Regions from separate parts of the Bradyrhizobium sp. WCU1 genome, predicted to be linked through region 3. Evidence: predicted binding sites of a transcription regulator. Region 3 holds the regulator's gene; each other region holds the start of a gene.
The links. The regulator LexA, encoded in region 3, represses DNA repair genes until DNA is damaged. The targets are predictions, from matches to a motif close to TGTTCNNNNTGTGTTCNG.

Region 1 (2,199 bases), 2.9 Mb from region 3:
TTCCAGCAGCTCCAAGATCTCCTTGGCCGAATCGGCCTCGGTGGAGACCTCGGGCGTGGCAACCGCGGCTGGAACCTGCGGCGCGACGGTTGGCGCAACCGGCTCCGGCACTTGCTTTCGAAACAAACCGAACGCCATGGGAGTTCCGGGGGCTCTGGGAAAGTTACGGCGGGACGGCGGCGATCCTCGCATCCGGGCATGAAGTCATGGTTAACAAGTGCCTCATATTCCGGCATGCGGTAGTATTCCCGGGCCCGAAGGCCTCGCCGATCCTTTGATTTTGACCGTGAGAGGCCTATAAGGCCGCGTTTTCCACCCTCGTTCAGACCCTAAGCCTCGAAGAGACGTCGCATGGCCGGCCATTCCCAATTCAAGAACATCATGCACCGCAAGGGCCGGCAGGATGCCCAGAAGTCGAAGCTTTTCGGCAAGCTGGCGCGCGAAATCACTGTGGCGGCCAAGCTCGGCACCCCCGATCCGGCGATGAACCCGCGCCTGCGCGCCGCCGTGGTCGCGGCCCGCGCCGAGAACATGCCCAAGGACAATATCGACCGCGCCATCAAGAAGGCGGCCGGCAACGAGGGCGAGAACTATGACGAGATCCGCTACGAGGGCTATGGCCCCGGCGGCGTCGCCGTCATCGTCGAGGCGCTGACCGACAACCGCAACCGCGCCGCCTCCGACATCCGCTCGTTCTTCACCAAGTCCGGCGGTAATCTCGGCGAAACCGGCTCGGTCGCCTTTATGTTCGATCGCACCGGCATCATCGAATACGACGCCAAGGTCGCCTCCGACGATGCCATGCTGGACGCCGCAATCGAGGCCGGCGCCGACGACGTGGTGTCCAGCGAGGGCGGCCACGAGGTCTACGCCTCGCAGGATACCTTCCGCGACGTGGCCAAGGCGCTGGAAGCGAAGTTCGGCGAGCCGCGCAAGGCGGCGCTGACCTGGAAGCCGCAGAACACCGTCGCGGTCGACGACGAAACCGGCGAAAAGCTGCTGAAGCTGATGGATCTGCTCAACGAGCACGACGACGTGCAGAACGTGTTCGCCAATTTCGAGGTGTCCGACGCGCTGATCGCGAAGATGGGCGGCTGAGCCACTTACTCTGCTGTCATCGCCCGAACACTCGACCGGGCGATCCAGTATTCCAGAGGCTGTCGTTGTGCTTGATCCGATAGGCCGCGGCGTACTGGATCCCCCGCTTTCGCGGGGGATGACGAGCACGGCTGGATGACGGGCACCGTGCGATGACGCGCGGAGCGGGGGATGGTACTCCGTTTGTGTTTCGTTCTCGCAGGCCAGGCGGTATCACTACCCCATGACAGCCCAGCCGATTCGCTCTCCCGTCCGCATCATCGGTATCGATCCGGGTCTCCGCCGCACCGGCTGGGGCGTGATCGAGACCGAAGGCAACCGTCTGGTGTATATCGGTTGCGGCTCGGTCGAGCCGCCGGACGATCTGCCGCTGGCGAGCCGGCTGCTCGCGATCCATGAGGGGCTTGCCGCGGTGCTCGGCGACTTCAGGCCGGCCGAGGCCGCGGTCGAGCAGACCTTCGTCAACAAGGACGGCGTTGCCACGCTGAAGCTCGGCCAGGCCCGCGGCGTAGCCATGCTGGCGCCCGCAATGTTCGGTATCTCGGTTGCCGAATACGCGCCGAACCAGGTCAAGAAGACCGTGGTCGGCGCCGGTCACGCCGAGAAGAACCAGATCCAGGTGATGCTGAAGATCCTGCTGCCGAAAGCCGAGCCGCCCTCCGCCGACGCCGCGGACGCGCTCGCGGTCGCGATCACCCATGCCCATCACCGCCAAAGTGCGGCGCTGCGGCTCAGGGTGGCGAACCTATGATCGGTGCGAGTGAGGCGGGCGCGCTGATCGGGCTCCCTCCCCCCTTGCGGGCAAGGGGTGGGGAGAGGGGTAAGCCCAGGGCGAGACGGTCGATGCGTTCATCACTCTCGCAAGGTCGGTCACCCGCCGCCGAAACGGAAATTGAGAGAGCGCGTCGTGTGGTACCCCTCTCACTAATCCTCCCCCGCAAGGGGGGAGGGAGCCCTTCCGCCGGTACGTCCCACACTGAAGCATTCGAACGCAGTGCGAGCACCGAGTGCGAGGTGGCAAGATGATCGGCAAGCTCAAAGGCCTGATCGATTCCTATGGCGAGGATTACGTGATCCTCGACGTCGGCGGCGTCGGTTATC
Region 2 (2,199 bases), 2.9 Mb from region 3:
GCCGGGGCGCGGATGACATCGGCGACCTGCCGGCGACACTGCAGAATGATGACGACAACGAACAGATGCACGATCAGCATCACGAGCCGCAGCAGCGCGGCATAGCCGGCGCGATGCAGCCCGAGCAGCAACGCGACATTGGCAAAGCAGATGCCCGATACGCCGACCGCTACAATGCGTCGCGCCCAGATCTCGATATAGGCCGCGGTTTCGGCCCGGACGCGGAACAGGCCGAACGGACCGGCCAGCGCCCGCACCGCACAGATCAGCGCCCGCGAGAGCGCATAGGCATTGACGACCGCAAGGATCACGAGCCGGGTGGTCGACTGGTCGCCGATCTCGGTGCCGAGCAGCGCGGTGGCGACGCTGACAAAGACCACGACCGGCAACAGCTCGAGCACGAGGCGCCCGAGCACGAAGGGCAGCCGGATCACCGACTGCCAGGCCCGCGCCAGGCTGAGCCGGCGGCGATGCAGCTCGGGCTCCGGCGTGACGTCGGCGACCGACGACGGCGGATCGGCGCTGGCGAGCGCCTGCGCCGGCACCCGCGCCGTCTGCGGCAATCGCTGCTCCAGGAACGCCACCGGCCGCTTGATGAGGCGGAACACCACCCACTCGACAAGCAGCGCGCAGCCGAACACCAGCGCCAGCTTCCAGGCGATATCGATCAGCAGGCCATAGGCAGCCGGATCATTCGCGGTGCGCAGGAACCAGTAGTAGAACGACGGAAAGTTGGTCAGCGTGCGCGCGACATCGGCAACCTCGCGCGACATCTCGCCGACCTGTTCGGACACCATCAGCAGGAGCTGCGCGCCGAGACTGTCCGCGGTGAGCGGGATCGGCGAATGCTGCTCGGGCACAGGCTCCGCAGCCACCGGCTGGGCAGCAGCCTGCGGCGAGGCCTTGGCGATGGCGCGCAGCGTGTTGATGATCTCGCCGCGCTTCTTGTCGTCCTGCAACGTCTCGAGCGCGCGCTTGGCTTGCTCAGGCGTCAGCGTGTCGCTGGTAACGGGCTGCGGCGAAGCCGGCTTGGCGCCCGGCTGCGCCAGTGCGGGAGAGATGAGCAGAGTGAAGACGAGAAGAATCGCAAAACGGAGTCTGTGCGACACGAAGGCCTCATAAAAACAATCGCGCGACGGAAGATTCCTGCAAGAGAATCTGCCCCGCGCTCGCGTCATGTCGGATTATTCCTTTTCGCCCCGATGATGTGTCGGAAGTTTGCCGCTGTGGCGGCCATGTCTTGGCATTTGCCGCAACACAATCGTCACAAGTGTTGAGCGGCGTTTACGCATGCAACGCGCATCCCGCTGGGCCGGCCGAGCCGGGTCACCACACGTCAGGGATGAGACGCCGGAATCTTTCGCTTGACGCAGGCCGGCGGCCATGATGTTCTTATTTTGTTCTTTTGGTTCCGATTGCGTTTCGAGGTGATCATGCACGACGTGTTCAGCGACGACGGTCCGGTCCGGCTCTTCATTCATGATGACGACGAAACGCCGCTGGAGTTCGTGCAGGACCTGTTGCGTACGGTGTTCGGGAAATCCGAGCAGGAAGCCATTGCCTGCGCCGCCTTGATCGAGGCCAACGGCGCTATTCCCTGCGGCCCCTATCCGGGACCGGTCGCACGGGCCATCTTCAACTCGGCGAAATGGCTGATCCGCTCCAACGGCCAGCCGTTGATGATTAGCACCGAATCCGCCGACGCCAGCCGCCCCTGCGATCTCTGCGAAGCCCCGCGGGCCGTGACGGAGATTCTGATCCCCGGTACGACGACTGCATCGCTGTGCAGCGACTGCCTGCTCGCGGCACGCCGCAGTTCGGAAGACTTGCCGGGCGAGACGTTTCGATCCGCTTACGTTGCGCTCGACTGGCATTTCGCCGGCGTGCCGCGCAACCTGATCGTGACACGGGCGCGACAGTTTCCGGGCCACATGCGCGCCGATGTTCAGGTCGCGATCGACAAGCTGTTCACCGATCCGATCCATTTCTTCGGCATCCATGAGGAATATCGCTACGAGACGCTCGACTTCGCGGCGCTGATGAAGGCTGGCCGCAATGCACCGGCGATCGCGCCGCCGCAATATCGCGATGTCGATATCGGCGAGGCCGAGCCGGTGAAGTGCCTCGTCAATGGACTATGGCTGTGCCGAACCGGCGAGCTGCGCTACGCCGTGCTGCTGACATTCTATCGCGAATACA
Region 3 (2,199 bases):
GACCTCGGGGTTGCCGCCGACACGTTGGAGGCGACCACGGCCGGCATCCGCCGGGCGCGCGAGACTGAAGCCGACATCCTGATTACGACCGGCGGCGCCTCGGTCGGCGACCACGACCTGGTCAAGCAGTCGCTGGAGGCCGAGGGCGTCAGGATGGCGTTCTGGCGGATCGCGATGCGGCCCGGCAAGCCGATGATGCATGGCCGGTTAGGCGCGATGCGGGTGATCGGCCTGCCCGGCAATCCGGTGTCATCCTATGTCTGCGCCTTCCTGTTCCTGGTGCCGTTGATTCGGGCGCTGAGCGGCCGGAAAACGATTCATCATGTCCGCACCACCGCCCTGCTCGGCCGCGACCTCGCCGCCAATGATCAGCGCGAGGACTATCTGCGCGCACGTCTCGAGGAGAACGATGACGGCACGCTGATCGCAACGCCTGTCATGCAGCAGGACTCGTCGCTGCTCGGGAATCTTGCTGCGGCGCGGGCACTTCTCGTGCGTCCGCCGTTTGCGCCTGCTGCCATCAAAGGCAGTGAATGCGAGATCCTGACGCTGCCCGAGTGAGGGCTTTCGCGGCCCGCTCGTTGTGCGTTGCCCGATACGTTCACCTGAAATTAAGTGGTTGCGGAACACATATCGAACATATAGTGTCCGTTCATGATTTGTTTCGAGTACTGGTGTCTACAATCGGGAGGCCGCGAGGGAGTGCTTGCAATGAGCACCGTGCTTCGGAGGTCAGGCCCGGCGTGCAGGCCCCACTGAAGAGTCTCGGAATCGAACGACGCTATCAACCGGGGGAATACTCGAGATGCTCACGCGCAAACAGTACGAACTTCTGCGTTTCATCAATGAACGTCTGAAAGAGGCCGGCGTGCCGCCCTCCTTCGACGAGATGAAGGATGCGCTCGACCTGCGCTCGAAGTCCGGTATCCACCGCCTGATCACTGCGCTGGAGGAGCGCGGCTTCATCCGCCGCTTGCCCAACCGCGCCCGCGCCATCGAAGTCATCAAATTGCCCGAGCTGTCGGCCGGCGGCGGCAATGGCCGCCGCGGCTTCACCCCGAGCGTGATCGAAGGCACCCTCGGCAAGCGCACCAGCACGCCGCCGATCGCCGAGGACGACGGCAACCGGCCGGTCGCCGTGCCCGTGATGGGCCGGATCGCCGCCGGTACGCCGATCGAGGCGCTGCAGACCCGTAGCCACACCATCAGCGTGCCGCCCGACATGCTCGGCGCCGGCGAACACTATGCGCTGGAAGTGCGCGGCGATTCGATGGTCGATGCCGGTATCCTCGACGGCGACATGGCGCTGATCCAGCGCAACGACGTCGCCAACACCGGCGATATCGTGGTGGCGCTGATCGACGAGGAGGAAGCCACCCTGAAGCGCTTCCGCCGCCGCGGAGCGTCGATCGCGCTGGAGCCGGCCAACACGGCCTATGAAGTGCGCATCCTGCCGCCGAACCGGGTCCGCATCCAGGGCAAGCTGATCGGCCTCTACCGCAAGTACTGAATGCAAATACTTGCGGCGGCGAGGAACGAGCGGCACATCGGACCGTTCCTTGAAAGATAGCGTCACGCGCGGCTTCTCGTGCAGGCTGGCTGATGCGCTCCGATACCTCTCACGCAGCGTCGCGTGTTTGTGATCGGCGCGTTCGCGGAGCAGTCGTACAATCGCCCAGAAACGAGCAGACACTCGTTCGCTATCGTCCACTCTGGTAGAGGCCCTATGCCTCATGGAGAGGCACGGGTCGCTACCTCAATGAGGAGCCATCCGATGTGTGACTACAGTCTGCACGCCGTGGCATCGCGCCCCGCCATTGTCGGAGAGACGCTGATCACGACGACTTTCCGCGGCACCTCGACCCGCGGCTTTGCTTCGGAGAACGATCCCACTGTCGCGGTCTGCATGCTGCCGGGCACCGAGCTCGCTTTCGCCGAGAACGTTCGCTACGACAGCCGCTGGATCTGGACCAAGACGATGAACTTCCGCGTCGGCGTGTTCAACGAAGTCGAGCCCGACGTGCCGGATCGCCATCACGACGCGGTCGAATTCCCCGACGGCAGCCACGTGCTGGTGACTCAGCTTGTCGAGGGACAGCGCGTCAGTGTGCTACAATTGCCGGCATTGCATCCGCAGATCGAACAGAAGCCGAAGGTTGTGGAGCGGCGGCCCTCCGCATTCGCGTCGCTGTTTTTGGG
Region 4 (2,199 bases), 3.5 Mb from region 3:
AGTCCCTGAACGATGCCAGCTGTTTGTTAGCTGCTCGCATTGCGGTTGCGTCGTTCGCGTGCGTCTGCTGAATAGTCGAACCTAGGTGAGTTTCCGCAGCTCCGGCATTTAACTGGGGCGCAGAAGGAAACATCAGACGAAAAAGCCCCTCTACCGCGCTAAAAATTGCTCGCCAAGCGTCTTTTCCATTAGGAGGCTGCTCCGCCAGTTGGTCGGATATTCGTTCGAATGCCGCTAGGCTGTTCGAATATCGGGCATTCTGGAGTCCAGCCAAGGTGGACCGACGGTTCCTCTGAAATTCTTGGTCTACGGCTGGATGGACAACGCAACTTTCATCGATTTCATACGCAAGGCGTTCTTCAGTAAAGATGCGCCGAACCTCCAGCTGCCAAAGGCGTGCTCCGGCCGATTGGCCTCTCTTTACGAAGAAAGTATTGGCGAGTGTAATGCAATCAAGAAAGTCGCGAACGTCGCATTTCTCGCAAAATGAGATCCATTCGATATTGTAGGTAGCCTTTACCCGAATTCCCAACTCGCGCTCCAAGAGATCTCGCAGTTCTGGCGTGGTGTCGTCGGTGCTGACTCTCTCCATCAGCTTTCCGACGCGTCGGCGAGCGCGCGGGCTGTCCGATACCGGTCCTGCTTGATCAATGTAGAGTTGGCTGTAACGGGACACATTGCCCTCACTTCAGTTCACAAGAGCTTCGTCGGCAGCATCCTTACCATGAGGAGGTTGCCGCTGAAGTTTGTTCCCGTAATGTTCTTGCGCTTTCCACCAGTTTCCACTACCCTTAATTGCGGAAGATAGGGGCAGCATGGTCCAGCGGGTTTCCACCGTCGCATTCGAGGGGATTGAGGCCCGCGCGGTCGACGTGCAGGTCCAGGTCGCGCCGGGACTGCCGGCGTTTACGATCGTCGGCCTGCCTGACAAGGCGGTGTCGGAGGCGCGCGAGCGGGTGCGCTCGGCACTGATCGCCTCGGGGCTGGCGCTGCCCGCCCGCCGCATCACGGTCAACCTCGCGCCGGCCGACCTGCCCAAGGAGGGCAGCCATTACGACCTGCCGATCGCGCTCGGCCTGATGGCGGCGATCGGGGCGATCCCGCCGGATGCGCTGAGCGGCTTCACCGTGCTCGGCGAACTCGGGCTCGACGGCTCGATCGCAGCCGTGGCGGGCGTGCTGCCCGCCGCGATCGGCGCCAATTCGCGCGACGAGGGGCTGATCTGTCCGGCCGCCTGCGGCTCGGAAGCCGCCTGGGCAAGCCCGGACATCCAGATCATCGCGGCGCACTCGCTGATCCAGATCGCCAACCACTTCAAGGGCACGCAGCTGCTGTCGCGGCCGCAGCCGAAGGTGCAAGACCAGAACGAGGCGCGCGAGGAAACGCTGCTCGACCTGCGCGACATCAAGGGCCAGGAGAGCGCCAAGCGCGCGCTCGAGATCGCGGCCGCCGGCGGGCATCATCTGCTGATGATCGGCTCGCCCGGCGCCGGCAAGTCGATGCTGGCGGCGCGGCTGCCCTCGATCCTGCCGCCGCTGTCGCCGTCCGAATTGCTCGAGGTCTCGATGATCGCCTCCGTCGCCGGCGAGATCCGCGACGGCGCGTTGACGGCGCGGCGCCCGTTCCGCAGCCCGCATCATTCCGCCAGCATGGCCGCGCTGACCGGCGGCGGCATGCGCGCCAAGCCGGGCGAGATCTCGCTCGCGCATCAGGGCGTGCTGTTCCTCGACGAATTGCCGGAGTTCGATCCGCGGGTGCTGGATTCGCTGCGCCAGCCGCTGGAGAACGGCGAGGTCTCGGTGAGCCGGGCCAACCATCGCGTGACCTATCCGGCGCGCTTCATGCTGGTCGCGGCGATGAACCCGTGCCGCTGCGGCCACGCCTATGAGCCCGGCTATTCCTGCAAGCGCGCACCTGTCGACCGCTGCACCGCCGACTACCAGATGCGGATCTCGGGCCCGCTGATGGACCGCATCGATCTGCGGATCGAGGTGCCCGCCGTGACCGCGGCGGACCTGATCCTGCCGCCGCCGGCGGAGGGCTCGGCCGAGGTCGCCGCGCGTGTTGCGGCGGCGCGCGACATCCAGCTCGCACGCTATGCTGCGGCCGGCATGCCGCAGATCCGCACCAATGCGGAAGCACCGAGCGCGCTGCTCGAGACCATCGCGCAGCCCGACGCGCACGGTCAGAAGCTGCTCC

Region 1: a site for LexA is predicted at 1,279-1,296, ahead of ruvC (crossover junction endodeoxyribonuclease RuvC). Genes of this name have one in related genera too.
Region 2: a site for LexA is predicted at 1,388-1,405, ahead of ACTUWL_RS19170 (ATP-dependent Clp protease adaptor ClpS). Genes of this name have one in related genera too.
Region 4: a site for LexA is predicted at 748-765, ahead of ACTUWL_RS16445 (YifB family Mg chelatase-like AAA ATPase). Genes of this name have one in related genera too.

Annotation. Positions count from the first base shown of each region.
Region 1 covers NZ_CM130280.1:2,402,809-2,405,007, reverse strand. Annotated here, with positions in the region: gene ACTUWL_RS11085 (methyl-accepting chemotaxis protein) at 1-138, opposite strand, end outside; gene ACTUWL_RS11080 (YebC/PmpR family DNA-binding transcriptional regulator) at 352-1,098, shown strand; gene ruvC (crossover junction endodeoxyribonuclease RuvC) at 1,322-1,849, shown strand; gene ruvA (Holliday junction branch migration protein RuvA) at 2,121-2,199, shown strand, end outside.
Region 2 covers NZ_CM130280.1:4,125,272-4,127,470, reverse strand. Annotated here, with positions in the region: gene ACTUWL_RS19175 (mechanosensitive ion channel domain-containing protein) at 1-1,109, opposite strand, end outside; gene ACTUWL_RS19170 (ATP-dependent Clp protease adaptor ClpS) at 1,434-2,199, shown strand, end outside.
Region 3 covers NZ_CM130280.1:7,021,250-7,023,448, reverse strand. Annotated here, with positions in the region: gene ACTUWL_RS32960 (molybdopterin molybdotransferase MoeA) at 1-561, shown strand, start outside; gene lexA (transcriptional repressor LexA) at 806-1,510, shown strand; gene ACTUWL_RS32950 (hypothetical protein) at 1,775-2,199, shown strand, end outside.
Region 4 covers NZ_CM130280.1:3,539,418-3,541,616, reverse strand. Annotated here, with positions in the region: gene ACTUWL_RS16450 (hypothetical protein) at 1-592, opposite strand, end outside; gene ACTUWL_RS16445 (YifB family Mg chelatase-like AAA ATPase) at 816-2,199, shown strand, end outside.